DNA from 3 places in the Rhizobium sp. H4 genome. Region 3 is predicted to be linked to each of the others. Evidence: riboswitches for the same ligand, from Rfam matches in the RefSeq annotation. Region 3 holds a riboswitch; each other region holds the start of a gene.

Region 1 (10,570 bases), on a different contig from region 3:
TAGTTCGTCCTTGGCGTTGCGGCCTGTCAGCACGACATGCGTCATGGCCGGCTTCTCGCTTTTCAGAAAGGCAACGACTTCGTTGATGTCGAGATAGTCGTAGCGGAGCGCGATGTTGATCTCGTCGAGCAGCACCATCGAATTGCGCTCGTCGCGGATCAGCTCCTTGGCCTTTTCCCAGGCGGCCGAGGCGGCTGCAACGTCGCGGGCGCGGTCCTGCGTTTCCCAGGTAAAGCCCTCGCCCATCGTGTGAAACTGGCAGAGATCGGAGAAATGCTTCTCGATCAGATCGCGTTCGCCGGTCCACATCGCCCCCTTGATGAACTGGACAACGGCCGATGGCTTGCCGTGGGCGATATGGCGGAAGATCATGCCGAAGGCGGCCGACGACTTCCCCTTGCCCTTGCCGGTATGGACGATGATCAGCCCCTTGCCGTCCGTCTTTGTCGCCATGATCTTGTCGCGTGCAGCCTTTTTCTTCGCCATCTTCTCGGCGTGGCGTGCATCATCCTTGGCCGCTTCGTTTTCCGGAGTTTCGTCGTTCATCGGTGCACCTCATTCAGTTGCGTGGCGGCTAAGTCGAACCGGGCCGAATTGCTGCGCGGCGTCCAGAACTCGCGGTCGATCGCCTCGCGCAGCCGCTCCTTCATCTCGTCGAATGCCGCAGGGTTCTTCTCGACCATGAAATCACGCACGGCGGGATCGGCGACGTAAGCCTGATAGACCGCTTCGAAGTGATGTGCGCCGACCGCCCCCGTCGTCGCCGCGAAGGCGAAGAGATAGTCGACAGTGGCGGCGATTTCGGCCGCTCCCTTGTAGCCGTGGCGCATGACGCCTGATATCCATTTCGGATTGACCACGCGCCCGCGCACCACCCGGCCGATCTCTTCCTCCAGCGAACGGATCACCGGCCGCTCGGGTCTCGAATGATCATTATGATAGATTGCGGGACGCGCGCCGCTAAGCGACTCGGCCGCAGCCGCCATACCACCCTCGAACTGGTAATAGTCGTCGCTGTCGAGCAGGTCATGCTCGCGGTTGTCCTGGTTCTGAATGACGGCTTGCACAGATCGTAGCCGCTCCTCGAACAAGCCGCGTTCGGCCTTGCCCTCCTCGCCGGCGCCGTAGGCATAGCTGCCCCAGACGAGATAGGCTTCGGCAAGATCGGCACGCCGCTCCCAGCCCTTTTCGTCGATCAGCGCCTGCAACCCGGCGCCGTAAGCGCCGGGTTTCGAGCCGAAAACCCGATAACCCGCCCGCCGTTTCGCCGAGGCGGCGTCGAGACCGGCGGCCGCAAGCCTTGCCGCTTCGCCGCGCATGCGCGCTGCGACCGGATTGTCGGCATCGTCCTCTTCCAGCGCGCCGACGGCGCGAACCGCCTTGTCGAACAAGGCGATCTGCTCGGGAAACGCGTCGCGAAAGAAGCCGGAAATTCTCAGCGTCACGTCAACGCGAGGCCGCCCAAGCACCGCCTGCGGGACGATCTCATAGCCGGAGACCCGCCGCGAGCTCATATCCCAGAGCGGCTTGACGCCGATCAGCGCCAGCGCCTGGGCGATATCGTCGCCGCCGGTGCGCATGTTCGACGTGCCCCAGGCCGTCAGACCGAAGGAAACGGGCCATTCTCCATGATCCTGCACATAGCGGCGGATTAGCAGTTCTGCCGATTTCCTGCCGAGTTCATAAGCCGCCGGCGTCGGCACGGCGCGGCTGTCGACCGAGTAAAAATTGCGGCCAGTCGGCAGCACATCGGGCCGCCCGCGTGTCGGCGCGCCGGAGGGACCGGGGGCCACGAAATGGCCGTCGAGGCCGGCAAGCAGGCCTGAGATCTCCGCCGGGCCGCAGGCAAGGATCGAGGGCTTGAGACGGGTCTCGACCTCGGAGAGCACCGCCTGCGTCGCCGTCCATTCCGCAGGACAGGCAATCTCGCCGGAGACGAGCTTGGCCGCCAGCAGTTCGATGCGCTCGACGGTGTCTCCGCTGGTCCGCCAGGGGGCATCCATAATGTCGGCGAGAATCTGAGGGCGTGGGCCGGTCCAGGAAGCGGCCATGTCGCAGTCGAGTGGGTCAAAAGAAGACCCCTCCCCAACCCCTCCCCACAGGTGGGAGGGGCTTACCGTCGCACTTGCGGCAACCTCTCCGACCAAAGCTGATGGTGGGACGGCGCGCCCAGCAAGCCCCTCCCCCTTGTGGGGAGGGGTTGGGGCGGGGTTTTGAAGCACATCCCCAGCAATCGCCCGCTGCAAACTCGCATCCCCACCCTCGCCCAGCCCGCGCGGCACTCGTGCCAGTGCCACGGTCAGATCCGTCAGCAGCCGCCCTTCCGGCGACACCCCGAACACATGCAGCCCGTCGCGGATCTGCATTTCCTTGAGGTCGCAGAGATAAGCGTCGAGCTTCTTCAGCGCCTCGCCTTCGTTTTCGCCGCTGATTATGCCGGCATCCCGGTCGAGGCCGATATCGGTGACAAGATCGAGGATCTGCCGGCTGAGCAGGCGGATGCGGCGGGGATCGCCGCCGGAGGCCTCGTAATATTCGTCGACAAGCGCTTCCAGATCTTTCAGCGGCCCATAGCTCTCGGCGCGCGTCAAAGGCGGCGTCAGGTGATCGATGATAACGGCGGTAGCCCGCCGTTTGGCCTGTGTGCCCTCGCCCGGATCGTTGACGATGAAGGGATAAAGATGCGGCAGCGGTCCGAGGATGGCCTCGGGATAACAGTTCTCCGACAGCGCCAGCGCCTTGCCCGGCAGCCATTCGAGATTGCCGTGTTTGCCCATGTGGATGACGGCGTCGGCGCCAAATTCGCGGCGCAGGAAAGCGTAGAAGGCAAGATAACCGTGCGGCGGCACGAGGTCCGGCGAATGGTAGCTTTCCTTCGGATCGATGTTATAGCCGCGCGCCGGCTGAATGCCGACGAGGACGCCGCCGAAGCGGGCGAAAGGCAGAGCGAAGACGCCCTCGCGAAAATACGGATCTTTCTCGGGATCGCCCCAGCGAGCCCTCACCTCATCCTGAATCTGATTGGGAAGAGACGCCAGGAAGCTGTTGTAACGACTCAGGGATAACGTCTCGCGGATCACTCGGCCGTCATGCCCTGAATTGGTCGGCCCCTGCATCAGATGCCTGATCAGCGCGTCGCCGTCGGCCGGAATATCGGCGGCTGAATAACCCGCTGCTTTCATCGCCCGCAGCACCTCAATGCTGCCGGCCGGCGTATCCAGACCAACCCCGTTGCCGAGCCGGCCGTCGCGATTCGGATAATTCGCCATGACAAGGGCGATGCGCCGGTCACGCGCCGGTGTGGCGCGCAGCCGCGCCCAATTGGCGGCGAGTTCCGCCGTATAGCGCACCCGACCGGCGTCCGGTTCGCTGGCGACGATGTTGGTCTCGACCGCCGCATCGTAACGCGCCGCCGTCTTGAAGGAGACCGCCCGCGCCAGCACCCGACCGTCGACCTCGGGCAGCGCCACGTTCATGCCGAGATCGCGCGCAGACAGGCCTTGCGAGGAGGCCGCCCATGCGTCCCGCGACGAGGCCGACAGGATCGCCTGCAGCACGACCGCGCCATTCGCCTCCAGCACCGTCGGCTGCCGATCGGCGCCGGGTGCCGAGACCGCAAAACCGGTCGTGTTGATCACGACCTCGGGTTTCAGCGCCGAAAATACGCTTTCGAGAATGCCTGTGGAGACAGGATCCTTGAGGCTGTAGGCAAATACCGGCAGCGGCCGAAGACCAAGTGCCCGCAAGGCTTCGATCAGCGCTTCTACTGGTTTGGTTTCGCCGCTCTGCACAAGCGCGCGGTAGAAGCTGATGGCGACGACGGGGGATGTTGTGGGTTCGAGTTCCACCTTCTCCGTCCCACGCTCGGCGGCCGAAGGTGGCGCAACATGCGAACCGGCAACCCGCCGCCATTCCTCCACCCCGATCAGCCCCCGTCCCGGCCACCAGATGCCGGCCTTCATCAAAGGCACCGCCGGCGCCGGCTTCTGCGCGCCCGACAGCATCGCACCGGCATAATCGAGAAAGGCGCGTGCATTGGCATCGCCGCCCTCGATCAGATAGGTCCAGAGGGCATTGAGATCATCGAGCCCGATGTTGGAAAACGGAGTCAGCCCCGCATCCGGCCTGGCGTCACCCGGCAGCACTGCAACCAGCGCGCCGCTGCGGGCCGCACAAGCATGCAGCGCCTCCAGCGCATAGTGGAAATAGCTGGCGCCGCCCAGCGCGCGCACGATGATGAGCTTGGCGTGCCGCGCCGTGCGCTCGACATAGGTATCGACCGACATCGGATGCTTGAGGCTCATCAGGCTGGCGAGCCGCAGCGAATGCGGCCCACCGCAGGCGCGATGGGCGGCCGCGATCGCCGCCAGCTCGCTGTCGGCCGCCGACAGGAACAGGATCTCGCCCGGGGTCTGCCCGAGGTCGATCGCCTCCTCGCCGTCGCTGATCGTTCCCTGCTGGGCCAGAAGCAGATGCATCGATTACGCCAGCGCCTCGATCGCCGTCCTCACGGCGTCCTCATCCATCTCGTGCAGGCCGATGACGACGAGGCGCGTGGCGCGCCTTTCATCGGCTGCCCAGGTACGATCGAAATAGTGATCGATGCGGCTGCCGACCGCCTGAAGCTGCAGGCGCATCGGCTTCCCGGAAACGTCGACAAAGCCCTTGAGGCGCAGCACGTCATGGGCTGATATGATCGCCTTCAACTGTTCAACGAAGCCGGCAACATCGGCGATCGGGCCAAGCTCGACGACGAAGCTGTCGAATTCATCGTGATCGTGCGGCGCGCCGTCCTCATGCTCCAACTCGTGGTGCGACTTGCGGTTGGCCAGATCATTCTCCGTGCCGATGCCGAGGCCGAGCAGGATGCCGGCCGGCACCTCGCCGTTTCTCGCCTCGATCATCACGGGCCTGCGCTGGGTGCGGGACGCGACCTCGTCGCGCACGCGGCCGAGGCCCGCCACATCGATCAGGTCGGTCTTGTTGAGCACGATCAGATCGGCGCAGGTCAGCTGATCCTCGAACAGCTCCTCGATCGGACTCTCGTGATCGAGCGATTCGTCCTCGCTGCGGGCCGCCTCGACGGCATCGTGGTCGTCGGCGAAACGGCCGGCAGCAACAGCAGCGCTGTCGACCACCGTGATGACGCCGTCGACGGTCACCTGGGTGCGGATGTCAGGCCAGTTGAAGGCGGCGACCAGCGGCTGCGGCAAGGCGAGGCCCGAGGTTTCGATGACGATATGGTCGGGCCGCTGTTCACGCTCGAGCAGCTTTGTCATCGTCGGAATGAAATCGTCGGCAACGGTGCAGCAGATGCAGCCATTGGTCAGCTCGATGATATCGTCCTCGCTGCAGTTTTCGGCCCCGCAGCCCTTCAGCACGTCGCCATCGACGCCGAGATCGCCGAACTCGTTGATGATGAGCGCGATTTTTTTGCCGCCGGCATTGGTGAGCAGGTTGCGGATCATCGTCGTCTTGCCGGCACCAAGAAAGCCGGTGATGACGGTTGCGGGAATCTTCTGGTTCATGAAACTTCAACCCTTCATTTTCAGCGGCAGGCCTGCCGCGATGAAATAAACTTCGGCGGCTTTCGCCGCGATCAACTGGTGCAATCGGCCGGCATGATCGCGAAAATCCCGCGCCATGCGATTGTCCGGCACGATGCCGAGGCCGACCTCGTTGGAGACGAAGACCAGCCGCGCCTTTGCTCGCGCCACGAAATCCCCAAGCGCGGCAAACTCCGCTGCCATGTCCCGCTCTTCCATCATCAGGTTGGTGACCCAGAGCGTTAGGCAGTCGATGAGCACCACACGGTCCTCGCCGTCGATGGCGGCGAGCTTGCCGACAAGATCGAGCGGCTCCTCATGCGTGGTCCAAGACGGGCCGCGGTCGGCCTTGTGGTGGGCAATGCGCGCCCGCATCTCCTCGTCCCACGCCCGGCCGGTCGCGAGATAGTGGCGATCAAGGCCGGTCGAAACGACGAGGGATTCGGCGAATTGCGATTTGCCTGAGCGGGCGCCGCCGAGGATGAAGACGGTGGTGAATGGGGCAGTCGTCATGAGCAAACGGTCCCTTTGCTGGAGGCGGCATCCCACCTTCTGCCCTCATTCCTGTGCTTGTCACAGGAATCCAGCAACGGCGCGTCGGCGCCGTGAATGACTCTATTTGACGTAATAATTCTCCTGTGCCCAAAGACTTGGGCACGCTGGATTCCTGGGACAAGCACAGGAATGAGGGAGGAGAGGTAAGCGCCTTGCAAGAGCCTAGCGTCAGCAAGCCTCGAAACGGCACCAGTTGATCGCGCCGCACCAGGCAGCGCCGAATTCATTCGTTCAGCCAAAACAACCTCCGTGCTGGCAGCGGGCCACTTGCCCAGGGTGGGCTTTTCGCCCGGCACGGAAGGCAGGTCTCCTGGCTCGCGGTTATCGGCCGCGATCGGGGCGGACCGGAAAACCGGTCGCCCCTGATCGTGCCAGCGGATCCGCCTCGCCTTCCCGGCTGCATCGGTGAAAAGGTGGACGATTCGTAGAGATGGAGGCGTCCGACCCCGGTTGATCACCATGCATTTCCAGTGGCTTTTCCGGCATGCGCTCCTTCCGCCCGCCTGCACCATTGCAGGCTGCCGGCCGAAAGAGCTCGATGCCGGATGGAAGACCCTGACCGCTCTACAGTCGCGGGGTCGGCTGTGATGAAGGCGCCCGGCTTGGGTCCGCCCCGTCACATTCCCTTTTCATCCGGAAAGGCAACTGCCGATCCGGAACCATCCGTTATGTCGGGATGGCAAAACGACCATCCGTTGAGGGATGGTTAGGCAAGCCAGGGGATGGAGTCAACGGCCTTGGTGTGACGGCGACGATGGCCGGTCGGAGGAGGATCTCGCATAAAAACGACTTATCCTAGATAAAAAGTCGTCTTATATCAGAGACTTACGTCATAAAAATTTATCCCGCGCGCCGGCTTTTCGCCGCAATTGCGTTGCAAGCGGACGGCACCGCCGCCCTTGACCGGGCCTCTCCCCGCCTAGTTGTCTAGCCATGCTTATGAAATTGGATCGGCGCCGCCTGCGCGCGCTGCGTGTTTTCTTCGATCCGGGCCGGGTGCGTGCGCTGACCCGCCGCAGCGAAGTCGGCCTGTCGCTGGCGGGCGCCGTCGTCGGCATCGCCTCCGGGCTCGCCGTCACCGGCATGAGCTTCGTCTCCAACGAACTGCACCAGCTGGTTTTCGGCATCGCCGACAGCGAAAGATTGAGTTCGTCGGTGATCGACGACAAGATGCTGCTGCTGACTGCCCCCGTGATCGGCGGTGTCCTGCTCGGCTTGCTTCTTTTCGTGCTGGCAAAACGGCGCAAGAAGCCGATGGTCGACCCCATCGAGGCCAATGCGCTGCATGGCGGCCGTCTCTCCCTGACCGACAGCATCATCGTCGCCGTCCAGAACCTGATCTCCAACGGCTTCGGCGCCTCAGTCGGCCTGGAGGCCGGCTATACCCAGCTTGCCGCCGGCATTGCCTCCAAGTTTGGCCTGAAGCTGCAGCTGCGCCGCTCGGATCTGCGCATTCTCGTCGGCTGCGGCGCAGCCGGCGCCATCGCCGCCGCGTTCAACGCGCCGCTGACCGGCGCCTTCTACGCCTTCGAACTGATTATCGGCACCTACACGATCGTCTCGCTGACCCCGGTCGTCGTCTCCGCCCTCGTTTCCACCCTCATCGCGAGATTGCTTGCCGAAGGCGATTTCACCATCGATATCGGCAGCTTCGGCTCGGTCGTGCCGGCCGATTATGTCCCGGCGCTGCTGCTCGGCGTCTTCTGCGCCGGCGTTGGCATTCTTCTCATGCAGGGCGTGGCCTTCGTCGAGGAGCTTGCGCGCAAAAGCTCGATCGCCCCGCCCTTTCGCCCGGCGCTCGGCGGCATCATCGTCGGACTTCTCGCGATGATCTCGCCGCAGGTGCTATCGGCCGGTCACGGCGCACTGCACCTCAACCTTTCCCGCGACGTGACGATGCCGTCGCTGATCAGCCTCTTTCTGCTGAAATCGCTGGCCTCGGCAATTTCGATCGGTTCCGGCTTCAGGGGCGGCCTGTTTTTCGCCTCGCTGTTCATGGGCGCCCTGCTCGGCAAGCTCTTTGCCTATTGCGGTCCCTATTTCGCCGATGCGACGCTGACGCCGGTCATCTACGCCGTGGTCGGGATGAGTTCGCTCGCCGTCGCTGTCATCGGCGGACCGCTGACGATGACCTTCCTGGCGCTCGAGATCACCGGCGATTTTCCGATCACGGCGCTGGTGCTTGCCGCCGTCATCACCTCCTCGCTCGTCGTGCGCTCGACCTTCGGTTATTCCTTCGCCACATGGCGCTTCCATCTGCGCGGCGAAAGCATCCGCAGCGCCCATGACGTCGGCTGGATCCGCAACCTGACGGTGGACAAGCTGATGCGCGCCGACGTCAAGACCGCAAAGGCGGGCATCTCCTTGGAGGAGTTCAAGAAGGCCTTCCCCATCGGCTCGACCCAGCGTGTCATTCTCGTCGAGGAAAACGACAAATATGCCGGGCTCGTGCTGGTGCCGGAGATCTACGCCAACCCGACCGATGTTCAGGACGAGAGCCAGACGCTTGCCGATTTCGTCCGCTACCGCAATGACTTCCTGCAGCCGCAGATGAATGCCAGGCAGGCGGCGGCGATCTTCGACAAGAGCGAAAGCGAAGCGCTCGCCGTCGTCAACAATCTGATCGAGCGCAAGGTGGTCGGCCAGCTTAGCGAAAGCCACACGCTGCGCCGTTACAGCGAAGAACTCGATCGCCGCCGCCGCGAAGTATCGGGCGAGATTTAGGTGCCTTATGAGGCGGCGCCGGCAAGCCTGAAAACGTCGGCCGCCTTCGACACGCCGCGCAGCTCGAAAGATCCGAGATAGTCACAGGGCACGGCACAGGTCGTCGCGAAGCTCGCTGACAGCAGCAGGGGCTGCTCAAGCATCCCGCACAGCTTTTCCAGCCGCGAAGCCTCGTTTACCGCTCTGCCGATCACCGTGAAGTCCAGCCTGCCGTGAGCGCCGACATTTCCGTAGAAAACTTCCCCGAGATGCAAGACGACATCGATGCCGATATCCGGGCCGCCGTGGCGCGTGCGCTCCCGATTGAGCTCTTCGTTTGCCTTCAGCAGATTCTGAGCCGAAGCTAGCGCCGCCTTGCAGGCCTTTTGCGGGTCCTCGGCCTCTGTTGGAAAGATCGCCAGCACGCTGTCGCCCATGAATTTGAGGATCTCGCCGGAATTTTCCTCGACATGCCGGTCGATCAGCTCGAAATGCTCGTTGAGAAACCCGACGATCTCTGCGGGCTGGAATACCTCGGTCAGCGCGGTGAAATTGCGCAGGTCGGCAATCAGGATCGCTGCATCGATGGAGCCGCCCATTCCCCTGCGGGTTTCCCCCGCAAGGATACGCGCGCTCGTTCTGGCGCCGGTATAGACCGCAAGGATTTCGGTTGCGGTCTTCGACACCGCGACACGGTAGGCCGCCAGCCCCAGAGCCGGCAACAGCTCCTGGATGATCGCCAGCTGGTCGTCGGAAAATCCGCCGGGCGCATCGCTGGTGAGCGAAAAGCCCAGTCCGCGTAACGCGACCTCCTTCGGGAATTCGAAAATGCTAATGACGTGATCCGTGCCGCCGGCAAGCGCGAATTCGTGAAGCTCGGCATACTCAAGCCCCTCGCCTTTCGCCAGGTTCCATCGCCCGGTTTTTTCGTCGCGGCTCAAAAGGTGAAAGATCGGCGTCTTCTCGAAGCTGCGTTCCGTCTCACTGCCATGCTCGGCATTCTCGAGAACGATTGCACCGCCCCGCTCGAAATTGGCGGCGACGCCACGATACATGGGATGGAGGGAAGGCATTCTGATGCTCGCACGCCAGATCGGAACGCCGTCTGCAATCAGCCGGTCGCATAAACCGGCGACGAGATCGCCAATATGCTCACAGGTGATTCCCTGCTCGATAAGCCACTGAATATGATCGTTAATTTTTTGCATCTCCGAATGAGGGCGACAAAGTGAAGGAATCTTTCCGCCGTCGGGCCTGCTGCGCCTAACTCGCCGGACAGACGATGAAAGAGCGAAATCGCGCTTCTTATTCATTAGCCTGCTTGATGTCGCGATGCTACTCCCGGTCGAGTGAAAGTGATGCGCAATTCGGCCGCACCGCTGCGGCTAACCGAGCAGCCCCGCCAGCCAGTGCGGATCGAGGTGACGCTCCAATGCCAAGGCGATCTCGTCGAGCGCCTGCTCGACGCTGTCACGGTAATTCCGCCGCTCGCCGGATAGGCCGAAGCTCTGAAGCAGCCGGGCGCGATAGGCGTCGCTGCCGAAGAGCCCATGCAGATAGGTGCCCATGATCCGCCCGTCGGTCGACAGCGCTCCATCGGGCGCGCCGTCGACGATCGCCGAGGGCCGAACGCAATCCGGGCCGCGGGTGACGCCGAGATGGATCTGGTAGCCGGCGAGCGGTACGTCGTATTCGGTCGAACGGGCCTGGCTGTTGCGCACCGTCTTCTCAGGCGCCATCTCGGTCTCGACGTCGAGCAGCGCAAG
Region 2 (10,570 bases), on a different contig from region 3:
CGCAGCGGGCAATGCTCTGCCGTCAGTGACTTACGGGCGTGGGTGGTGAGGACGTCTTGAGAGGTTCATCGCGATGCTTCCCATGATCCTGCGGCAGGTGTTCTAGCGCGTCGCATAAATCAAACTGAATGCGACGCGCTTAAAGCCTCGTCAGGCCGTGGATGCCAGATTGGCGTTGCGGTCGCGGATGAAGGTGTCCGCCTCGGCGGCGGGCATCGCCTTGCCGAAAAGATAGCCCTGGCCGATGTCACAGCCGAGTTGCAGCAGGAAGGCGAGCTGGCCATGCTCCTCGACGCCTTCCGCAGTCGTCTTGATATTGAGGCTTCTGCCGAGACCAAGCATGGCGCGGACGATCTTTTCCTGGCGTTCGTCGTCGCGATAGGTGGCGATGAAACTTTTGTCGATCTTGATCTTGTCGAAGCGGTAGCGGGCGAGCTGGGCGAGGCTCGAATAGCCCGTGCCGAAATCATCAAGGGCGATCTGGATGCCGGCAGCATGCAGTTCTTCAAGAATGACGGCGGCGATGGCGGGATCCTGAATCAGCGCGTTCTCGGTGATCTCCACTTCCAGGCGTTGCGGCGGCAGCCGGGTTGCCGACAGCACCTTGAGGATGCGGGATGTCAAGAGCTTGTCTTCCATCTGCACTGGCGAGACGTTGAAGGACAACATGACATGCGCCGGCCAGGTGAGCGCGTCGCTGCAGGCCTGGGCGAGCAGATCCTCGAACAAGGCGGTGATCATGCCGGTTTCCTCGGCAATGTCGATGAAGACCGGCGGCGGAATGTGGATGTCATCCTCGCCCGCCCAGCGCGCGAGCGCTTCGAAACCGCAGAGCTGGCCGGTCTTCAGGTCGATCAGCGGCTGATAGAAGGGCTTAATGTCTTTACTGGCGATTGCGGCGCGCAGTCTGGTTTCCAAGGAGGCGCGCTCGGCTACCTTGTCCTGCATTGAGGTTTCGAAGGCGAGAAAATGGTTGGGGCCGCGTGATTTGGCCTCGTACATGGCGAGGTCGGCACGATGGGCGGCATCTTCCAGCGGTTCGGTTCCCTCAGCCCAGCGATCGTAGCCGACGCTGGCGCCGACTTCGACGGCAAAGCCATCGATATGGATCGGTCGGGTCACGGCCTGGATCAGCAGCCTGGCGAAACGCTCCTCCCGTTGCGCGGTCAAAGCAAAGGCGACGATGATGAATTCGTCGCCCCCAAAGCGGTAGACGCAATCTGCATTGCCGAGCGCGCAGATGCGCCTGGCGACTTCGATGAGCAACACGTCGCCGCCTTTGTGGCCGACGAGATCGTTGACTTTCTTGAAGCCGTCGAGATCGACAGAGAAAATGGTGACGTTGTCGTCCCATTCCTCGACTTCGGCCTCGTCGTTCTTGATAGGCCGTGCGAGAGCCTTGCGCTCGAAGGCGTAGCGGTTCGGTAGCTTGGTCAGATGGTCATGAGTTGCCGTCCAATCGGCCTTCGCCTGAGCGGCGACGCGCAATTCCATTTCCTTGCGCAGGTCGGCAATACGCAGCACCGAATAGACGAAGCTCATAGCGCCAGCGATGCCGAGCCCAAGAACGAGCTTGTCGGCGCCATAGGCGCGGAAATGGGTCATGAATGAAACGAGGCTGTCGTCGAACCGGAGCAGCGTACCGAGGAGCCAGAGGGTTATCCCCAAACCGACGATCGACATGCATTGCCTTCCGGCTCTGCTCTGGAAAAACACCGGCATAATGCCTTCTCCATCTCCACCCCGCGTGGTGATATCACAAAAGTCTGAAATGTTCGTTGAAACCAGAAGGCGAATTTTCAGAGGGGTGGGTTTGCCGCTGCGGCATCAGAAGCCCCGATGGTATTGAGATACAACCGGAATTGCGTGGCGGCTGTTTGACGGATCTCGACCATAAGGAGAATAATTGCCGCAGGTGATTGGTACTGCAAAGATAGGATGAAGAACGAAGGCGAGCGTGCTATCGCATGCTCGCCCTTTCTCGTGCGTCAGGCGGTGACGATCAGCAGCGGAACGCTGACGATGAGACCGGCCAGAACCGTGAACGTGGCGAAGCGCATAAAACGCAGGCGCCGCGTCCGTTCTCCACTCCAATCATATGTCATTCTTCCATCTCCTTGGGACAAGGAAGGTAGTCCCCGGGCAACCGGGTTCAACAGGGATGACACAATTTGCTTGTGTAAGGCTGGATAAAATGCGGGTTCTCTAATGCTGGAAGCGCAGAGACCAGCGGCTGCCGTTGCTGGTCATGCGAAGGATGGCGAGCGGCTCGACGTCGCTCAGCCAGAAGGAGGAAGGCGGCGCCTGAAGCACATGTGCGACGGCCGCCCGGATGACAGCCGCATGGCTGACGGCGATGACGTGACCGCCGAGGGCCGATTGGGTGTCCATCCAGCCGACGACGCGCTTTCGCAGATCAACAAGGCTCTCGCCGCCGTGCGGTGCTGCTGCCGGCTCGGTCATCCAGGCCATGAGGCTTTCCGGCTCTTCCGCCTCGATCGCCGCGATCGGCCTGCCGGCCCAGCGGCCATGGTCGCAGTCGCGAAGCGACGGCTCTATCCCGGCCTGAAGCCGCAGCGCCTCGGCTGTCTCGCGGGCACGCAAGGCTGGGCTCGTGACAATACGGTCGGCACGGGGGAGGACGGCCATCCCGCCAGCTTCTTCAGCGGCCTTGCCTTCCAGCGGTTCGTCGAGCGGGAAAAGGGCCTTGCGACTCGCCGCCGTCGCGCCGTGGCAGATCCAGGTGAGGCGCGTGTTCACGGTCGTGCTGATCTCCGGATAGCGGTGGGGATGGCCCTTAGGCGTTTCGTGAAGTTTCGTTGACAGTCTCTTCGGCGTGCAGATATAACCGGGCTGTTGCGGGTTTGGAAGCCGGTGGAAATCCGGCGCGGTCGCGCCACTGTGACCAGCGTGTCGAAAGCTCTTCGCGCTGGAAGTCAGACCCTGCCGCACAAGCACTCTTTCGACTGAACGCGTCATTCCGGAGGAATACATGTCTGACACCACTTTCACGCCCGTCGCGGCACCAGCGCCGATCCCGGTCGGCGAAATCCTGCCCTGGGCGATCTTCGGCGGCCTGCTGATGCTCATCGCCATCTATTTCGTCGGCACCGAGGAAGGCGCGATGGCGCTGTTCAACGGCATGTATGTGCATGAATTCGTGCATGACGGCCGCCACCTTCTCGGCTTTCCCTGCCACTGAGGGAGTTCCCGACATGGTTGGAAACCTTTTGCTTCGCGGCATGTTCGCGGGCGTGATTGCTGGCATTCTCGTTTTCGCCTTCGCCCATATCTTCGGCGAACCGCTGGTCGATGCGGCAATCGCCTTCGAAGAGGCGAGCGCGCAGGCGGCCGGGCAAGCGGCCGAACCTGAAGTCGTCAGCCGCGCCACGCAGGCCGGTCTCGGCCTCTTCACCGGCGTCATGGCTTACAGCGTTGCCGTCGGCGGACTATTTGCCCTCGCCTTTGCTTTCGTGCACGGGCGCTTCAGCGCTCTTTCGGCGCGTGGCACCTCTGCTGTCATCGCCATCGCCGCCTTCGTGGCGATCGTGCTCGTTCCCGGTATCAAATATCCGGCCAACCCGCCGGCGGTCGGCAACCCCGACACGATCGGCGTCAGGACGGAGCTGTTCTTCCTGTTGATCGTCGTTTCGGTCGCGGCGCTGATTGCCGCCGTGGCGCTGTCGCGCCGCCTTTCCGAGCGTTTCGGGCTTTGGAACGGCGCGATCGTCGCCGCTCTCGCCTATCTCGTCTTCATCGGCGTCGTGCTTTATCTGCTGCCCCCGATCAACGAAGTGCCGGAGAATTTCTCGGCGATGGTACTCTGGCGGTTCCGCACGACCTCGCTCGGCATGCACGCGATTCTCTGGGCAACGCTCGGCCTTGCCTTCGGAGCGCTCGCGGAAAGACGGCTTGCCCTCAAGGGCGGGCTGCGGCCCGCCTTCCGGTGATCCGGCGCATCGGCAGGCTTGCGGCTCTCGCTCTGATCGCAAGCCTGTTCCCATTGCTTGCGGGAAACACGTCTGCCCATGAGCGCAGCGCCGACGGTAGCCATGCCGGCCTCGAGATCCCCGCCATTTCCCACGGCGAGATGGCGGTCATTTCCGATTACCGCAGCGGGATTTTCGGGCTGGCGTCGCGGGCGGTCGATACCAACGAACCGTTCCGCCGCGTCCTGAACTACGCCGAGATCCAGTATTCCTATTGTCTGTGGGGCCGGATGCCGGGCAGCGTGACGGACGAGGAAAGCCCTTTCAACGAATGCGCCCATGCCTATCTTGCGGCGACGAAAGCTGTATTGCTGTCGATGCGGGAGATGCCGCGGGAGGCGGCCGCGGCGGGTGAAATCATCTCGGCAATCGACGCGGATATGGCGCGACGCGGGCTCGCGCTCATCACCTGCCAGTTCAGCGGCGAGGCCTTCAACACCGCCGACATCGTCAAGCCAAATTGGAGCAAAGTGCCGCTTCATCCTGCCAGCATGGCATCGTTGACAGGATTGGCTGCCCTGTTCGGTCTTGCCGGCCTTGTGCTTAGACGCGTCTTGCGGCCGAAAGCTCAGTCGTCGGAATAGCGCTGTTCGCGCCACGGATCGCCATACATGTGGTAACCGTTCTTTTCCCAGAACCCGGCCTTGTCGGCGGGCATCAGCTCGATCTGGCGCAGCCATTTGGCGCTTTTCCAGAAATATAGATGCGGCACGACCAGGCGCATCGGGCCGCCATGGTCTGATGTCAGCGGCAGGCCCTCCCATGAGGTCGCCAGGATCGCGTCCTCGGCGGCGAAATCGGCAAGCGGCAGGTTGGTGGTGTAGCCGTCATAACTCGTCAGCAGGACGTAGGCCGCTTCCGGCTTCGGCATGGCGAGATCGAGCAGATCCCGCGTCGAAACGCCTTTCCAGTTGTTGTCGTAACGCGACCAGGTGGTGACGCAGTGGATATCGCTGACCTTGGTGCTCTGCTCGATCGCCTGGAAGGCCGCCCAGTTGAGCGTGAGCGGTGTTTCGACCAGGCCGCGGACATCGAGCCGCCAGCTGTTGGTGGAGATGACCGGCTGCTGGCCGAGATCGAGCACCGGCCAGTTCTTGACGAGGTGCTGACCGGGTGGCAGGCGCTCGGCTTCAGGACGGCTGACGCGGCCGGTCAGGAATTTTCCCTCCGCCGCCCAGCGGCGTTTGGAACTGGTCAGCTTGCTGTCGGAGGGCGTCTGGTCGTCGCTCATGAGCGGGTCTCCTTGGGATGCCGCAATAGGGCATTCGGCTCCCCGGGTGTCAAGTTTCGGCAGACCCTTGGAAATCCCCGTCTGTATCATTAGACTTGGAGCCCGTCGGGCGTGCCTTGCTGGGGAGTGGAGGCAGAAAGGGAGGAGCCGGATCTGTCTTCGAGATATCGCGCGATAGCGGCGCTTTTGGTAGTGCCGATAATCATTTTCGCCTTCTTCACCTATGGAAGCGCGATTGCGACGCGCGCCTACATGGAAGAAGCCTCGGCGCAGGCTGGAACGACGCTGCGTCTCGCGGTTTCGGCGCTCAGCGGCCACCTCAATCGCTACGAGGCGCTGCCGGCGCTGATTGCCGATCACGACGATATCAAGGAGCTGGTCAGCACCCCCGACGACGGGGCGTTGCGCGAGACTGCCAATCTCTACCTCAAGGAGATCAACGGGCTGTTGAAGTCGTCCGACATCTATGTCGTGAAGCCGGATGGGGAGACGATCGCCGCCAGTAATTATGATGGACCGGGAAGCTTCGTCGGGCAAAATTTCAACTACCGGCCTTATTTCCAGGAGGCGATCGAGGGGCGGCAGGCGCGGTTTTATGCGCTCGGCACAACCTCACTGAAACGCGGCTATTATTTCTCGGCGCCGATCAGGGTCGGGGCTGACATCCGTGGCGTCATCGTTTTCAAGGTCGATATCGACATGATCGAATCCTCCTGGAGCGGCGGGGAATACAAGATCTTCGTCTCCGATCCGGAGGGCATCATCTTCATGTCGGGAAGCCCGGAATGGCTCTACGGAGCAATCCTGCCGCTGACGTCCGACCGCATCGCCCGCACGGAAGCCTCGCGGCGTTATGCCAATGCCAGGCTGACCGGGTTGCCGGTGGTGCGTCACCGCTTCGAACAGCACGAGCTGATGACGCTGGCAAGTGATCGGGGCGCAAGCGAATATCTCGTGCTGTCGCATTACATGCCGGCCGAGGACTGGACGGTGAACGTGCTGATGGAAACGAGCTCCATCCGCGCCCAGGCGCGCACGGCACTGGTGGCCTTCTTCCTCATCCTTTGTATCGCCGCGCTCGCCGTCGCTGTGCTCCGCCAGCGGCGGGCGCGGCTTGCCGAGCGCATGCAGATGCAGGCTGAGGCGCAGGGCGAGCTGGAGCGCCGGGTTGAGGAGCGCACCGCCGATCTTGCCCGCGTCAACAGCCGCATCGAGGAGGAGATTTCAGAGCGACGGCTGACCGAACAGCAGCTTCGTCAGACCCAGGCCGATCTGATCCAGGCCGGCAAGCTTGCCGGGCTCGGGCAGATGTCGGCGGCTCTTTCGCATGAGTTCAATCAGCCGCTCGCCGCAGCCAAGACCTATACGGACAGCGCCGCCGTGCTGATCGACCGCGGGCGAATGGAGGAGGCCAGGGACAATATTAGGCGGATCGGCGGTCTGATCGACCGCATGGCCTCGATCAGCCGGCACCTGCGCAACTTTGCCCGCAAACCGAACGAGAAACTCGGGCCGGTCGCTCTCGACGATGCGATGCGTGATACGCTGGAAATCGTCGCATGGCGGCTGAAGGCGGCGGACGCCGAGCTCCGGCTCGACCTCGGAACGCAGCCGCCGGTCGTGCGTGCCGGTTCGGTGCGTCTGCAGCAGGTGCTGGTGAACGTCATCTCCAATGCCGCCGATGCGGTCGAAGGACTGGCTGACAGGCGCATCGAAGTGTCGGCTTTCGAGGAGGCCGGCAAGGTAGTGCTGACCGTGCGCGACCATGGGCCGGGTGTGCCGGCGGCGATTGCCGAGCGCATCTTCGATCCGTTCTTCACGACGAAAGGCGTCGGCAAGGGGCTCGGTCTGGGGCTTTCGATCTCCTATAACATCGTCAAGGATTTCGGCGGCAGCCTTGCCGCCGCCAATCATCCCGAAGGGGGCGCGGTGTTCCGCATCGAGCTGCGGTCGGCGGCAGGGCTGATGCCGGAGGCGGCGGAATGAACGAAGCGAAGATCCTGCTTGTCGACGACGAAGAAGAGTTGCGCCGGTCGACTGCGCAGGCGCTGGAGCTTTCCGGCTTCAGCGTCGAGACCTTTTCGAACGGCGATCATGTGCTGGAGCTGATCGGCTACAGCTTTCCCGGCGTCGTCGTCAGCGATATCCGCATGCCCGGTATCGACGGCATGACGCTGATGCAGAAAATCCGCGAGATCGATCAGGAAGTGCCAGTTATCCTCGTCACCGGCCACGGCGACGTCCAGCTTGCGGTGAAGGCGATGCGCGAAGGCGCCTATGATTTCATCGAGAAGCCGTTCACGCCTGAAATGCTCGCAGGGGTCATTCGGCGAGCAATGGAGCGGCGTGGCCTCGTGCTCGAAAACCGGCTGCTGAAGGCGGTCGCGGGCAAACGCGACGATATCGAGGCGCGGCTGCCGGGGCGTACACAGGTGATGGTGGATCTGCGCTACCGCATCCGGGCGATCGGGGCGAGCGATGCCGATACGCTTATTGTCGGCGAGACCGGCGCCGGCAAGGAGGTGGTGGCCCGCGCGCTTCACGACATCAGTGCCCGGGCAAGCCGGCCGTTCATCGCTATCAATTGCGCCGCGCTGCCGGCGAATCTCATCGAGAGCGAGCTTTTCGGTCATGAGCCAGGCGCCTTTCCGGGAGCGGTCAGGCCGCGTTACGGAAAATTCGAGCACGGGCGCGGCGGCACCATCCTGCTCGACGAGATCGGCTCCATGCCGTTTGACCTGCAGGCGAAGTTCCTGAGGGTGCTGCAGGAGCGGGTGATTTCCAGGCTCGGGTCGAATGAGATCGTGCCGCTCGACGTCCGCTTCATTGCGACGAGCAAGGTGGATCTCGAGGCGGAGGTGGCAGCCGGCCGCTTCCGTGCCGATCTCTTCTACCGGCTGAATGTTGCGACGCTGCACGTGCCGTCGCTGTCTCAACGACGGCCGGACGTTCCGCTGCTTTTCCTGCAACTAGTGCGAGAGGCGGCCGCCCGCTACGGCCGCGACGAACTCCTCGTGCCGCCGGAGGTGATCTCCGACATTGCCCAGCGTGACTGGCCCGGCAATGTCCGCGAATTGAGGAATGCCGCCGATCGTCTGGTCCTCGGTCTCGACAATGGCGGGTGGCAGGCCGAAGAGGCGATGGGGCTTGCGGAGCGAGTCGCCGAATTCGAGCGAGGCGTCATTGCCAGCGCGCTGGTCGCGCATGGCGGCAGCCTTCGGCCGGTTTATGAATCGCTCGGCATTTCCCGCAAGACGCTCTACGAAAAGATGCAGAAATACGGCCTCGACAAGCGGATGCTGATTACCGACGGCTGATCCACATTCCGATGGGTGGATTTCCACCCATCGCGAGAGCCGTTTGTTTCCAAATCGACCCATGCTGCATCGCACTGTCGCAAATTCGTCTTGTGAAAGCGGTGGCGGCGGTTGCAGCTGGACCTTTTCCGGCGGCAAATAGCGATCGGAACCGGCGCGGAGGATGTGCCGGCGGTTGTTTCATCAGGGAGGAAACGATGAAAATCCTGAAGGCCATGCTCGGCCTGACCGCGGCTGCCGCGGTGTCTGTTCTCGCCGGCGCCGCTTCGGCGCAAACCTATCCCGAGCGCACCATCACCATGGTCGTACCCTTTTCAGCGGGTGGCCCGACCGATACCGTCGCACGCCTCGTCGCCGAATCCATGTCGAAGGATCTCGGCCAGCAGATCGTCGTCGAAAATGTCGGCGGCGCCGGTGGCACGCTCGGCGCCGGCCGGGTCGCGAACGCCGATCCCGATGGATACACCATCCTCCTGCACCATATCGGCATGGCGACCAGCGCCACGCTCTACCGCAAGCTCGCCTATGACACGCTCGGCGCATTCGACTATGTCGGCCTCGTCACTGAGGTGCCGATGACGATCGTCGCCCGCAAGGACTTGGAGCCGGCCGACCTCAAGGGGCTGATCGACTACGTCAAGGCCAACAAGGACAAGGTGACGGTCGCCAATGCCGGCATCGGCGCAGCCTCGCATCTCTGCGGCATGATGTTCATGAGCGCCATCCAGACGCCGCTGACGACCGTTCCCTACAAGGGCACGGGTCCTGCCATGACCGATCTTCTCGGCGGCCAGGTCGATATCATGTGCGACCAGACGACCAACACGACGAAGCAAATAACGGGCGGCACGATCAAGGCCTATGCCGTAACCTCGCCTAAGCGCCTCGATGTGATGAAGGATGTTCCGACGGCGGTCGAAGCCGGCCTGCCGGGCTTCGAAGTCGGTATCTGGCACGGCATCTATACACCGAAGGGCACACCGGCCGAGATCAACGAGCGGCTGTCGAAGTCGCTGCAGGTCGCGCTGAAGGATCCGAATGTCGGCGCCCGCTTCGCCGAACTGGGCACGGCGCCGTCCTCCGACGCCGATGCGACGCCGGCCGCGCTGAAGGCCAAGCTCGAAAGCGAAATCGCCCGCTGGAAGCCGGTGATCGAGGCTGCCGGGGAATATGCCGACTAGTGAGGGATGTGCCAGGAATAGCCCCTCACCCTAACCCTCTCCCCGTAAACGGGGAGAGGGGACTGCGTGCTCAATAGCAGCTGCAGGGGGCCGGCGGCATATCTCTCCCGGCTTGTGGGGAGAAGGTGCCGGCAGGCGGATGAGGGCTAGCTCCTTTGTGACGGCATCACGTGAACCATCTCCAACTCCAGGAGACACCATGAAATCCATCAGTTTCGATACCACCAATGCGATCTGCGGCGCGCTTTTCGTCGCGACCGGCGCTTTCTTCGCCTTCCAGTCGCTGGGGCTCGACCTCGGCACGACACTGCGCATGGGGCCTGGTTATTTTCCGCTGTTGCTTTCCGCCGTGCTCGTACTGCTCGGCGCGATCATCTTCATTCAGGCGCTGCGCGTGGAGGGTGAGCCGATTGACCCCTTTGCCTGGCGCGGCATGCTGTTCATCTTGCCGGCTCCGGTCTTCTTCGGGCTGACCGTGCGCGGGCTCGGATTTGCGCCGGCGCTGTTCTTCACCGCCTTCATCGCCTGCTTCGCATCGCAAAGGATGAACGTGTTCTTTGCGATCATTCTTTCGCTGTTGCTGACGGTCTTTTCGGTGGCTGTCTTCAGCTATGGGCTCGGCCTGCCGTTCGAGCGCTTCGGCCCCTGGGTCCGGTTCTAGGAGGCGATGATGGATCTTTTCAGCAATCTCGCGCTCGGCTTTGCGACGGCCGGCACGTTTGACAATCTGCTCTTTTGCCTGATCGGCGTGCTGCTCGGCACGCTGATCGGCGTCTTGCCCGGCATCGGCGCCACGGCGACGATCGCCATGCTTCTGCCGATCACCTTCCAGCTCGAACCGGTCTCCTCGCT
Region 3 (10,570 bases):
CATGGCTTTCGTCATTGCCCTTCTCGATCGACGGAACCGAGGCGATATGGCTCATGTCGGAGACCGCCGTCAGCGCCCTGATGGAGGTCTCGATCATCCTGCCGAAATCAGCGGAGTCCATCGCCGCCGCAATGTTCAGCGAGCCGAGATTGCAGGAAATATCCTTGCCGAGATGCTTGTAGGAGAGGTCGTCGTTGTATTCGCTCGCTTCGCTGACCTGTAGGATCTCCGAGCAGAGATTGCTCATCGAAATACGCCCGGCGACCGGGTTCGCCCGGTTCACCGTGTCCTCGAACATGATGTAGGGATAACCGCTCTCAAACTGGATTTCGGCGAGCACCTGGAAGAATTCGCGCGCCTTGATCTTCTTCTTCGAGATGCGCGCATCCGCCACCATCTCCCGGTACTTTTCCGTCACCGAAATCTCGGTGAAAGGCACGCCATAGACGCGCTCCACGTCGTAAGGCGAGAACAGATACATATCCTCATTATTTTTCGCGAGCTCGAAGGTGATGTCGGGCACGACGACGCCGAGCGACAGCGTCTTGATCCGGATCTTCTCGTCGGCATTTTCGCGCTTCGTGTCGAGGAAGCGCATAATGTCGGGGTGATGGGCGTTGAGATAAACGGCGCCGGCTCCCTGACGGGCACCGAGCTGGTTGGCATAAGAGAACGAGTCTTCGAGCAGCTTCATCACCGGAATGATGCCCGAGGATTGGTTCTCGATCTGCTTGATCGGCGCGCCGGCCTCACGGATGTTCGTCAGCGACAGCGCCACGCCGCCGCCGCGCTTCGACAATTGCAGCGCCGAATTGATCGATCGGCCGATCGATTCCATATTGTCCTCGACCCGCAGCAGGAAGCAGGAAACCAGTTCGCCGCGCTGCTTCTTGCCCGCATTGAGGAAGGTCGGCGTCGCCGGTTGGAACCGGCCGGAAATGATCTCGTCGACCATATCGCGGGCAAGCGCTTCGTCGCCCCGTGCCAGGGTCAGCGCCACCATGCAGATGCGGTCCTCGTAGCGCTCGAGATAGCGCTTTCCGTCGAAGGTCTTCAGCGTATAGCTGGTGTAATATTTGAATGCGCCGAGAAAGGTCGGGAACCGGAATTTCCTCGCATAGGCCTGATCGAACAGGTCGCGGACGAAATTGAAGGAGTACTGGTCGAGCACCTCCTGCTCGTAATAGCCCTCGGTCATGAGGTAATCGAGCTTTTCCCTGAGATTGTGAAAGAACACCGTGTTCTGGTTCACATGCTGCAGGAAATACTGCTTCGCCGCCATGCGATCCTTGTCGAGCTGGATCCTGCCTTCGTCGTCATAGAGGTTCAGCATGGCGTTCAGCGCGTGATAGTCGAGCGTTTCCGCCGCTTTCACGGGGCGTTCGCCGGCGGGATGAGCAAAAGTGTTATGCGGTTTTGCGCCCGCATCCCGCGTCAGAGTTGTTCCCGTGTCCAAAACCGTTCCAATCCGTATCTGACGTTGACGACGTCCTCCTCCGTGCCGATGAGCTCGAACCTGTAGAGGTAGGGCACCTGGCACTTCCGCGAGATCACGTCGCCGGCAAGCCCGTATGTCTCGCCGAAATTGCTGTTGCCCGCGGCAATCACGCCGCGGATATGTCCTCGGTTCTCCGCATCGTTCAAAAAACGGATCACCTGCTTGGGAACGGCCCCCTTGCCGCCGTCGCCGCTATAAGTCGGCACGACGAGAACGAAGGGTTCGCGGATAGGGAGCGCCTCTGCGCCGCTAGCCGGAATGCGCGCCGCGCGCAGTCCGAGCCTGGCGACGAAGCGATGGGTATTCTCCGATCGGCTGGAATAATAGACGAGCAGCCCCATCGCCGTTTTCCGGTCAGGAGAGCGCGCTGATCATATCGGGACGGAAACCCGCCCAATGCCGCTCGCCGGCGATGACGACGGGCGCCTGCATGTAGCCGAGGCTGCGGACGCGATCGAGCGCTTCGGCATCCTGCGAGATATCGATGATATCGTAATCGACGCCCAGGCGGTCGAGGGCGCGATAGGTGGCGGTGCATTGGACGCAGGCAGGTTTGCTATAGACGGTAATGGTCATGATATTCCTCGTGACGATGCGATCGAGACACGCGATATCGATCGGAAATCTTTCGAAATCCCTCGAAACATTCTCGGATGGTTTGAAACGATGCGGCCGTTCAGCCGCCGGGCGTGATCCGCCCTCTGCCTGGCGCGGGTGGCGGCCTGAACTGCGATACTGACATGACTTCACCCCGAAGTGGCTGATGCGGAGGTTCGGGCCTGCGAAACGCGATGCGGATAAATCCGCAGTCATGCAACGCGACCTTCCGGACACCCCGCCGGTGGACGTTTCGTTCGAGGCAGGTCTCCTGGCTTGCGGGTCGAAGCATCCTGCCCAGCCTTCCCGGAGCATCATGCTCCAGTGACCTGAAATCGGACAGTTGCTCGCCGCTTACAGTTGCGGGGGCAGCTCCGGATTTGTCGCGCCATCATGGCGAAACGCACCGTATTCCCGTCTTAGCCCGCGATCCTGACGAATCGAAGGAACCTCTGAACACTAGATATAGTACGCGAATCCAAAATAACGTCAATGGATGGTTTGTACATCGCCTTACGGCAGGATTGAAATCGCTGCCTTCCTGTGAAGGACATGGATAACGAAGGCTTAAAGAAAACAGGCTGGCGGAGCCTCTTCCCTGCGTCATCCTCGGCCTTGTGCTGTCCAATTCGGACCGATGTGTGCCCCTCACCCTAACCCTCTCCCCCGTAAAAACGGGGAGAGGGGACGTGCCTTGTGAGAGCCGTGAGAGGGACGGAGAGGTCGCGACTATCTCCCTTCGCCCCGCCTGCGGGGAGAAGGTGGCGGCAGCCGGATGAGGGGCGGGCGGCGATCTCTTAAGGCGACAATCTTTTACTGCTTGTGCGTCCTTTGTCAGCGGCCTGAGAGTCGGCCTGTAGCCGCTCCCTGCGATTTGCGATTCCCGGTCAGGCCCAAATCGTCATTATCCCTTTACCCGAAGCAGCCTGAGCGCGTTGATCGTCACCAGCACGGTGGCGCCGGTATCGGCGAGAATCGCCGGCCAGAGGCCGGTGATCCCCATGATCGTCGTCACCAGAAACACCGCCTTCAGCCCGAGGGCGATGGTGATATTCTCCAGAATATTGCGCATCGTCCGTTTGGACAGTTCGATCATCCGCGCCACGTCGCCGACGCGTCCATGCAGCACGGCGGCATCCGCCGTCTCCAGCGCCACATCGGTGCCGCCGCCCATGGCGATGCCGATGTCGGCAGCGGCAAGCGCCGGCGCGTCGTTGATGCCGTCGCCGACCTTGGCGACAATGAAACCCTGACGTTTCAATTCGCCGACGACCTTCTGTTTGTCCTCGGGCATCATCTCGCCGCGCCAGTCGATGCCGAGCATGCCGGCAACGGCTGCCGCCGTCCGCTTGTTGTCGCCCGTCAGCATCATCGCCTTGACGCCCGCCGATTTGAGCGCGGAAAGCCCGGCTTCGGCATCCTCGCGCGGCTCATCGCGCATGGCGATCAGGCCGGCTGCCGCGCCGTTGACGAGCAGCACCGACACGCTCTTGCCTTCGTCGTTCAACGCGATGATACGCGCATCCTGATCTCCATCGAGCGCCCCGCGCTCGCGGGCGGCGGACGGCGACAGCAGATCCAGAGTCTCGCCCCCGACTTTTCCGGTGACGCCCTTGCCCGGCAGCGCCTCCAGCTCGAAGGCCGGCGGCACGGGAACACCGTCCGCCCGAGCACGATTGAGGATGGCGAGCGCCAGGGGATGGCTGGAGCCTTGCTCCAGCACCGCCGCGCGTGACAAGACCTGCGCCTCGCTCAATCCGAAGGAAATGATGTCGGTCACCTGCGGCTTGCCTTCCGTCAACGTGCCTGTTTTGTCGAAGGCGACCATGGTCACCTGGCCGAGGCTCTCCAGTATCGCGCCGCCCTTCATCAACAGCCCGCGCCGTGCGCCCGCGGAAAGCGAGGCGGCGATCGCCGCCGGCGTCGAGATGACGAGTGCGCAGGGGCAGCCGATCAGCAGGATGGCAAGGCCCTTGTAGACCCATTCGCCCCACGCGCCGGAAAGGAAGCTCGGCGGAACCACCGCGACCAATGCTGCAACCACCACCACGCCGGGCGTGTAATAACGAGAGAACCGGTCGATGAAGCGTTCCGTCGGCGCCTTCGATTCCTGCGCTTCCTCCACCAGCTTGACGACGCGGGCGATGGTGTTGTCGGCCGCGGCTGCGGTGACGCGAACCCGGAGCACTGCATCGCCATTCACTGTTCCGGCAAAAACCGCGGCATCGACACCCTTGCGCACCGGCGTGCTCTCGCCCGTCACCGGCGCCTCATCGATCGCACTCTCGCCCGATACGATGACGCCATCCGCCGAGATGCGGTCGCCGGGTCGCACCATGATGATCGCACCGACGGCAAGGCTCTCCGCCGGCACCTCCCGCGTTGCACCATTTTCTTCGAGCAGCGCATTCTTCGGCACCAGTGCCGTCAGCGATTGGATGCTTTGGCGCGCCTTGCCCGCCGCCACGCCCTCCAGCAGCTCGCCGACGAGGAACAGGAACACGACCGTCGCCGCTTCCTCTCCCGCATTGATAATGACGGCGCCGACAGCGGCGATCGTCATCAGCATCTCGATCGAAAACGGCGTACCGGCCATAGCCGCCATGACGGCGCGCCGCGCGATCGGCACCAGCCCGACCAGCATGGCAATGATGAAGACATAGGATGCAATCGCAGGCACCAGATGACCGACGGCATAGGCCGCGACGAGCGCCACACCCGAGAGGATCGTCAGCCGGCCCTTCCGGCTCTGCCACCATGGGCCGGCCATCGGCCCATGGTCGTGCCCGTGCAGGCCCTTGATTGCCTTATCGGCATTGCCATGATCGTGATCATGACCTTCGTGGTCGTGATCACCATGGTCGTGCCCCGCGTGATCATGGCCGTGATGATCGTGCGATCCGTGGTTTTGCGCCGGCGCGACGCTTCCGGCAAAGGGAGAGAGCGAATAACCGAGCCCCGTCACCCTCTTCTCGATCGCCCTGAGGTCGCTGCTGCCGTCATGCCGGACGATCATCGTGCCCGCCATCACCGAGACGGAAACATCGGCCACCCCTGCCACGCGCCTGACCGCCGTATCGATCTTGCTCGCACAGGCGGCGCAATCCATGCCGCCGACCCGGTATCGTGTTTCGCTCGTCTCAGCCATGATCCGCTTCCTTGTCAAACAGAAGCATCCCTCCTACATCCTCTAGCGACTAGAGGTGCAAGAGGAAAATCATGAAAAAGATCACGATCGGCGAAGCCGCTCGCCGCAGCGGAGTCAAAGTACCAACGGTTCGTTATTACGAGAGCATCGGCCTGCTCGCAGCCCCGAGCCGCAGCGAAGGCAACCAGCGCTCCTTCGAACCCGCCGACATCAGCCGCCTCGCCTTCATCCGCCATGCCCGTGAACTCGGCTTCGAGATCGAGGCGATCCGCACTCTCCTTACCCTGCAGGATGATCCGCACCAATCCTGCGCCTCGGCCGATGCCATTGCCAAGGCCCGCCTCGTCGAGGTCGAGCAGCGCATCCGCAGCCTGATGGCGCTGAAGGCCGAACTCGAAACCATGGTGGAAGGTTGCGGCCATGGCCGCGTCGACCAATGCCGCGTCATCGAGGTTCTCGCCGATCACGGTCAGTGCACGCATTCGCATCACTGATCCCGACCTTGCAAGCAAGGCGCAGCCGCGCCAAAACTGCACCGGAAAGAATCGGGCGAAGACATCCATGAACCAGAAGCGAATTGCCATCATCGGCGGTGGCCCGGCGGGCCTGGCGGCCGCCGAACTGCTTTCGCTTTCCGGCCATGCGGTGACGGTCTACGACGCCATGCCGACCTTCGCTCGCAAGTTTCTGCTGGCCGGCAAGTCGGGACTGAACATCACCCATTCCGAGGATTATGCCCGTTTCGTCACGCGCTTCGGCACGGCCTCCGCCCGCCTGCGCCCGGCTCTCGATGCCTTTACCCCTGGCGATATCAGAGATTGGGCAGCAGGGCTCGGAACCGAGACCTTCATCGGCTCGTCCGGCCGCATTTTCCCCGATGTGATGAAAGCCTCGCCCTTGCTGCGCGCCTGGCTCAGGCGATTGGAGGCGCAGGGGACGACGCTGCGCACCCGCCACCGCTGGATCGGTTTTGCCGATGCGGGCTATGTTTTCGAAACGCCGGAAGGGCGCTGCATCGTCCAGTGCGACGCTGCCCTCCTGGCGCTCGGCGGCGCCAGCTGGCCGCGCCTCGGCTCCGATGCAAGCTGGCTGCCGTGGCTATCGGAGAAGGGCGTCGAGATCGACGCCTTCCGGCCCGCCAATTGCGGCTTCGTCGTCGGCTGGAGCGAAAGCTTCCGCGAGCGTTTCGCCGGCGAGCCGGTGAAATCGGTCACCGCCACCTCCGATGCCGGCACATTTCCCGGCGAATTCGTCATCAGCGCAAACGGCATCGAGGGCAGCCTGGTCTATGCCCATGCAGCAAGCCTTCGCGATCAACTGCTGAACCGCGGCAGCGCTGCCCTGACGCTCGACCTCGCCCCGGGTCGGACGATCGAAAGGCTGACCCGCGACCTCGCGCGCCAGGATGCCAAATCGAGCTTTTCGAACCGCCTGCGCAAGGGCGCCGGCCTCGACGGTGTCAAGGCGGCGTTGCTGCGGGAGTTCGCTTCCGAGCGTGACCGAAGCGATCCCGGACGTCTCGCCGGCCTGATCAAGGCCCTGCCGGTGCCGGTTCTCGAAACCAGGCCGATCGCCGAGGCCATCTCCTCGGCCGGCGGCATCCGCTGGAGCGGCATTGACGATGGCTTCATGTTGAAGGCGCTGCCGGGCACTTTCGTCGCCGGCGAGATGCTCGACTGGGAAGCGCCGACCGGCGGCTATCTCCTCACCGCATGCCTGGCGACCGGCCGCGCCGCCGCACGCGGCATCGAAGCCTGGTTGCGGCGCTGAAATCGCCATAGCCAAAGGTCTAGGCGATCGCCAATGCCGGCCATTTGCAAACCGGCCGCTTTTCCATCAGACTATTCTGACGTTCCGTGGGAGGAGCCGATGCACGAACACTCAGCACATGCCGAGCATGTCTACAGCTCTGCCCAGCGCGATTCGGCCGCGGCCAGCTCTCCCGTTGTCGCCTCCTGGCGGCGATGCATGACCATGCACCAGCTCGCCCCCGAGGATGAACGTGCGCCGATCCGCCTGACCGATGAGGAATTCCGGCGTGCCCGCGAGCAGTCCGGGCAACTGATCGCCAGTGCCACGGAAGAGCTCGATCGTCTCTTTACCACCGTTGGCAAGGCGGGCTGCTGCCTGCTTCTCACCGACAAGAACGGCATCGCTCTGGAGCGCCGGGGTGCCGCCGGCGACGACAAGGAATTCCGCGAACTCGGCCTCTGGACCGGCTCGGTCTGGACCGAGGCGAGCATCGGTACCAACGGTATCGGCACCGCGCTTGCCGACGAGCGGGCCGTCGCCATCTTTCGCGATCAGCATTTCTTCTGCGCCAATATCAGCCTGAGCTGCACGACGGCGCCGATCCGCGACCATCGTGGCCGGCTGGCCGCGGCCCTCGACATCTCCACCTGCCGTGAGGACGTCAATGAGATGACGCTGGCGATCCTGACGCAGACCGTGCGCGATTCGGCGATGCGCATCGAGCTCAACCTCTTCCGCGCGGCCTTTCCCAGCGCCCGTTTCCTGATGGTCCCGGCCGGCGTCAATTCGGCCGCCGCCCTGCTGGCCGTCGACCGGCACGACCTCGTGCTCGGCGCGACGCGCGCCGCCCGTATCGCGCTGCAGCTGGACGACAGGCGGATTGCCGCCGGCATTCCGGCCGCCGATGCGCTGCACGAGGCCGGCGTCTCCCATCAAGACGAGATCGTCGAAGCGGAAAAGGCGGCATTGCTGCGTGCGCTGTCGCGCGCCGGCGGCAACGTCTCGCAGGCGGCGATCGCGCTCGGCATCAGCCGCGCCACCCTGCACAGGAAGATGAAGAAGCTCGACCTCCACTGATCGGCTCAAGGGTTCCGCGGCGACGGCAATCGTGACTGGATCCTGTCGCAAGTCTGCGACACTGTGCACTGCGGTATCGAGGAGCCGCCCTGTTCCCTTTGCCGAAACCCGCACATTTTCCTCCCACTGGTTCGCTTGGGAACCTGGATCATCAAGGGAGGATGACATGCTTCATCAGAAAATCGTCGAATCGCCGTTCAAGCTGAAGTACGGCAACTATATTGGCGGCGAATGGCGCGACCCGGTCGAAGGCAAGTATTTCGAAAACCTGACGCCGGTTACCGGCGGCAAGCTCTGCGACATTCCCCGCTCCGATGAGAAGGATATCAATCTCGCGCTCGACGCCGCCCATGCGGCCAAGGAAAAATGGGGCCGCACCTCCGCTGCCGAGCGCTCCAACATCCTCATGAAGATCGCCCAGCGCATGGAAGACAAGCTGGAATTGCTCGCCCAGGCCGAGACCTGGGACAATGGCAAGCCGATCCGCGAAACCATGGCGGCCGACATTCCGCTGGCGATCGACCACTTCCGCTATTTCGCCTCCTGCATCCGCGCCCAGGAAGGTTCGATCGGCGAGATCGACAATGATACGATCGCCTATCACTTCCACGAACCGCTCGGCGTCGTCGGCCAGATCATTCCCTGGAACTTCCCGATTCTGATGGCTACGTGGAAACTGGCTCCGGCGCTGGCGGCCGGCAACTGCGTCGTGCTGAAGCCAGCCGAGCAGACGCCGGCCTCGATCCTGCTCTGGGCCGAACTGGTCGGCGATCTGCTGCCGCCCGGCGTGCTCAACATCGTCAACGGTTTCGGCATCGAGGCCGGCAAGCCGCTGGCGACCAGCCCCCGCATCGCCAAGATCGCCTTCACCGGCGAGACGACGACAGGCCGGCTGATCATGCAATATGCCAGCCAGAACCTCATTCCGGTGACGCTGGAGCTTGGCGGCAAATCGCCCAACATCTTCTTCGCCGATGTGATGGCCGAGGATGACGACTTCCTCGACAAGGCGCTCGAAGGTTTTGCGATGTTTGCCCTCAACCAGGGCGAAGTCTGCACCTGCCCGAGCCGCGCCCTCGTCCAGGAATCGATCTACGACCGCTTCGTGGAAAAGGCGGTCAAACGTGTCGAGGCGATCAAGCAGGGCAACCCGCTCGACAGCGCGACGATGATCGGCGCCCAGGCCTCGACGGAGCAACTCGAAAAGATCCTCGCCTATCTCGACATCGGCAAGCAGGAAGGCGCCGAAGTCCTGGCTGGCGGCACCCGCAACGATCTCGGCGGCGACCTGGCGAACGGCTATTACGTCAAGCCGACGATCTTCAAGGGTCACAACAAGATGCGCATCTTCCAGGAGGAGATCTTCGGGCCGGTGGTCTCGGTCACGACTTTCAAGGACGAGAAGGAAGCACTCGAAATCGCCAACGACACGCTCTACGGTCTCGGCGCCGGCGTCTGGAGCCGCGACGCCAATCGCTGCTACCGTTTCGGCCGCGAGATCCAGGCCGGCCGTGTCTGGACCAACTGCTACCACGCCTACCCCGCCCATGCCGCCTTCGGCGGCTACAAGCAATCGGGCATCGGCCGCGAAACCCACAAGATGATGCTCGAACACTACCAGCAGACCAAGAACATGCTGGTGAGCTACAGCCCGAAGGCGCTCGGTTTCTTCTGAGAAGCTTTCTTGCGGTGGGAGGGAGTGTCAAAACCCCTCCCCACAAGGGGCTTAGAGTGCCTCACCGACAGTGTTCCTCGCCGAGGTCTCACCAAGAAGATGCGTTGGCCTTAGGGTGAGCAGTTCAACGAGTTAAGCCCCTCCCCTTGTGGGGAGGGGTTGGGGAGGGGACTTCTTCCTCCCAAAACCTTGGAGGAAGAACCATGGAAACGACCGTCAACGGTGAACCGCGTGTTCTCGCAACCGACGCAGCCCTTGACCTGATCGCTGAGATCAAGCGTGATCATCCCGATATCCTCTTCCACCAGTCCGGCGGCTGCTGCGACGGCTCCTCGCCGATGTGTTACCCCGCCAATGAATTCATGGTCGGCGACAGCGACGTCAAGCTCGGCGAGATCGGCGGCGTCCCGGTCTATATCAGCGCCAGCCAGTTCGAGGCGTGGAAACACACACAGCTGATCATCGATGTCGTGCCGGGTCGCGGCGGCATGTTCTCGCTCGATAACGGCCGCGAGAAGCGCTTCCTTACCCGCTCCCGCCTCTTTAGCGGCGGCGAGGCCTGCGCCGTGCCGGATTTGACGTCCCGCGCATAGTTTACGGATGTCTCTTCTTGTCTCGGCGGCGGGCTTAAGCTACCGCTGTTGTCAGCGCGGAAGCAGGCGACATCAGTCAACAGCGGCACTGTCAGGAGATCGATTGTGATGAACGAGCAGAAAGCCGTGATCGTCACGGGAGCCGGCGGCAACCTTGGCAGCGCCGTTGTCCGCGAGCTTGCCGCCGGAGGCGCCAAACTCGTCTGCATGAACCGGTCGAGCCAGGAACT

The links. Region 3 has a riboswitch for cobalamin ahead of nrdH (glutaredoxin-like protein NrdH). Riboswitches for the same ligand answer to the same signal wherever they lie in the genome.
Region 1: it holds a riboswitch for cobalamin, as region 3 does, so the genes downstream of both, cobU (bifunctional adenosylcobinamide kinase/adenosylcobinamide-phosphate guanylyltransferase) here and nrdH (glutaredoxin-like protein NrdH) in region 3, are expected to answer to the same signal.
Region 2: it holds a riboswitch for cobalamin, as region 3 does, so the genes downstream of both, C4N04_RS10540 (CbtB-domain containing protein) here and nrdH (glutaredoxin-like protein NrdH) in region 3, are expected to answer to the same signal.

What each region holds. Positions count from the first base shown of each region.
Region 1 covers NZ_PSOW01000011.1:176,266-186,835, reverse strand. The annotation lists gene cobO (cob(I)yrinic acid a,c-diamide adenosyltransferase) at 1-546, opposite strand, end outside; gene cobN (cobaltochelatase subunit CobN) at 543-4,478, opposite strand; gene cobW (cobalamin biosynthesis protein CobW) at 4,482-5,528, opposite strand; gene cobU (bifunctional adenosylcobinamide kinase/adenosylcobinamide-phosphate guanylyltransferase) at 5,535-6,059, opposite strand; cobalamin riboswitch at 6,384-6,780, opposite strand; gene C4N04_RS18690 (chloride channel protein) at 7,035-8,825, shown strand; gene C4N04_RS18685 (adenylate/guanylate cyclase domain-containing protein) at 8,831-10,012, opposite strand; gene C4N04_RS18680 (cobyric acid synthase) at 10,190-10,570, opposite strand, start outside.
Region 2 covers NZ_PSOW01000005.1:360,379-370,948, forward strand. The annotation lists gene C4N04_RS10530 (bifunctional diguanylate cyclase/phosphodiesterase) at 151-1,722, opposite strand; gene C4N04_RS10535 (histidine phosphatase family protein) at 2,206-2,760, opposite strand; cobalamin riboswitch at 2,816-2,966, shown strand; gene C4N04_RS10540 (CbtB-domain containing protein) at 2,993-3,202, shown strand; gene C4N04_RS10545 (CbtA family protein) at 3,216-3,950, shown strand; gene C4N04_RS10550 (hypothetical protein) at 3,947-4,573, shown strand; gene C4N04_RS10555 (sulfite oxidase-like oxidoreductase) at 4,558-5,220, opposite strand; gene C4N04_RS10560 (sensor histidine kinase) at 5,332-7,206, shown strand; gene C4N04_RS10565 (sigma-54 dependent transcriptional regulator) at 7,203-8,537, shown strand; gene C4N04_RS10570 (tripartite tricarboxylate transporter substrate-binding protein) at 8,735-9,718, shown strand; gene C4N04_RS10575 (tripartite tricarboxylate transporter TctB family protein) at 9,918-10,379, shown strand; gene C4N04_RS10580 (tripartite tricarboxylate transporter permease) at 10,389-10,570, shown strand, end outside.
Region 3 covers NZ_PSOW01000034.1:3,091-13,660, reverse strand. The annotation lists gene nrdE (class 1b ribonucleoside-diphosphate reductase subunit alpha) at 1-1,456, opposite strand, end outside; gene nrdI (class Ib ribonucleoside-diphosphate reductase assembly flavoprotein NrdI) at 1,435-1,839, opposite strand; gene nrdH (glutaredoxin-like protein NrdH) at 1,853-2,074, opposite strand; cobalamin riboswitch at 2,339-2,564, opposite strand; gene C4N04_RS31020 (heavy metal translocating P-type ATPase) at 3,000-5,243, opposite strand; gene C4N04_RS31015 (helix-turn-helix domain-containing protein) at 5,315-5,737, shown strand; gene C4N04_RS31010 (TIGR03862 family flavoprotein) at 5,805-7,013, shown strand; gene C4N04_RS31005 (helix-turn-helix domain-containing protein) at 7,113-8,072, shown strand; gene adh (aldehyde dehydrogenase) at 8,239-9,747, shown strand; gene C4N04_RS30995 (DUF779 domain-containing protein) at 9,951-10,340, shown strand; gene C4N04_RS30990 (SDR family NAD(P)-dependent oxidoreductase) at 10,449-10,570, shown strand, end outside.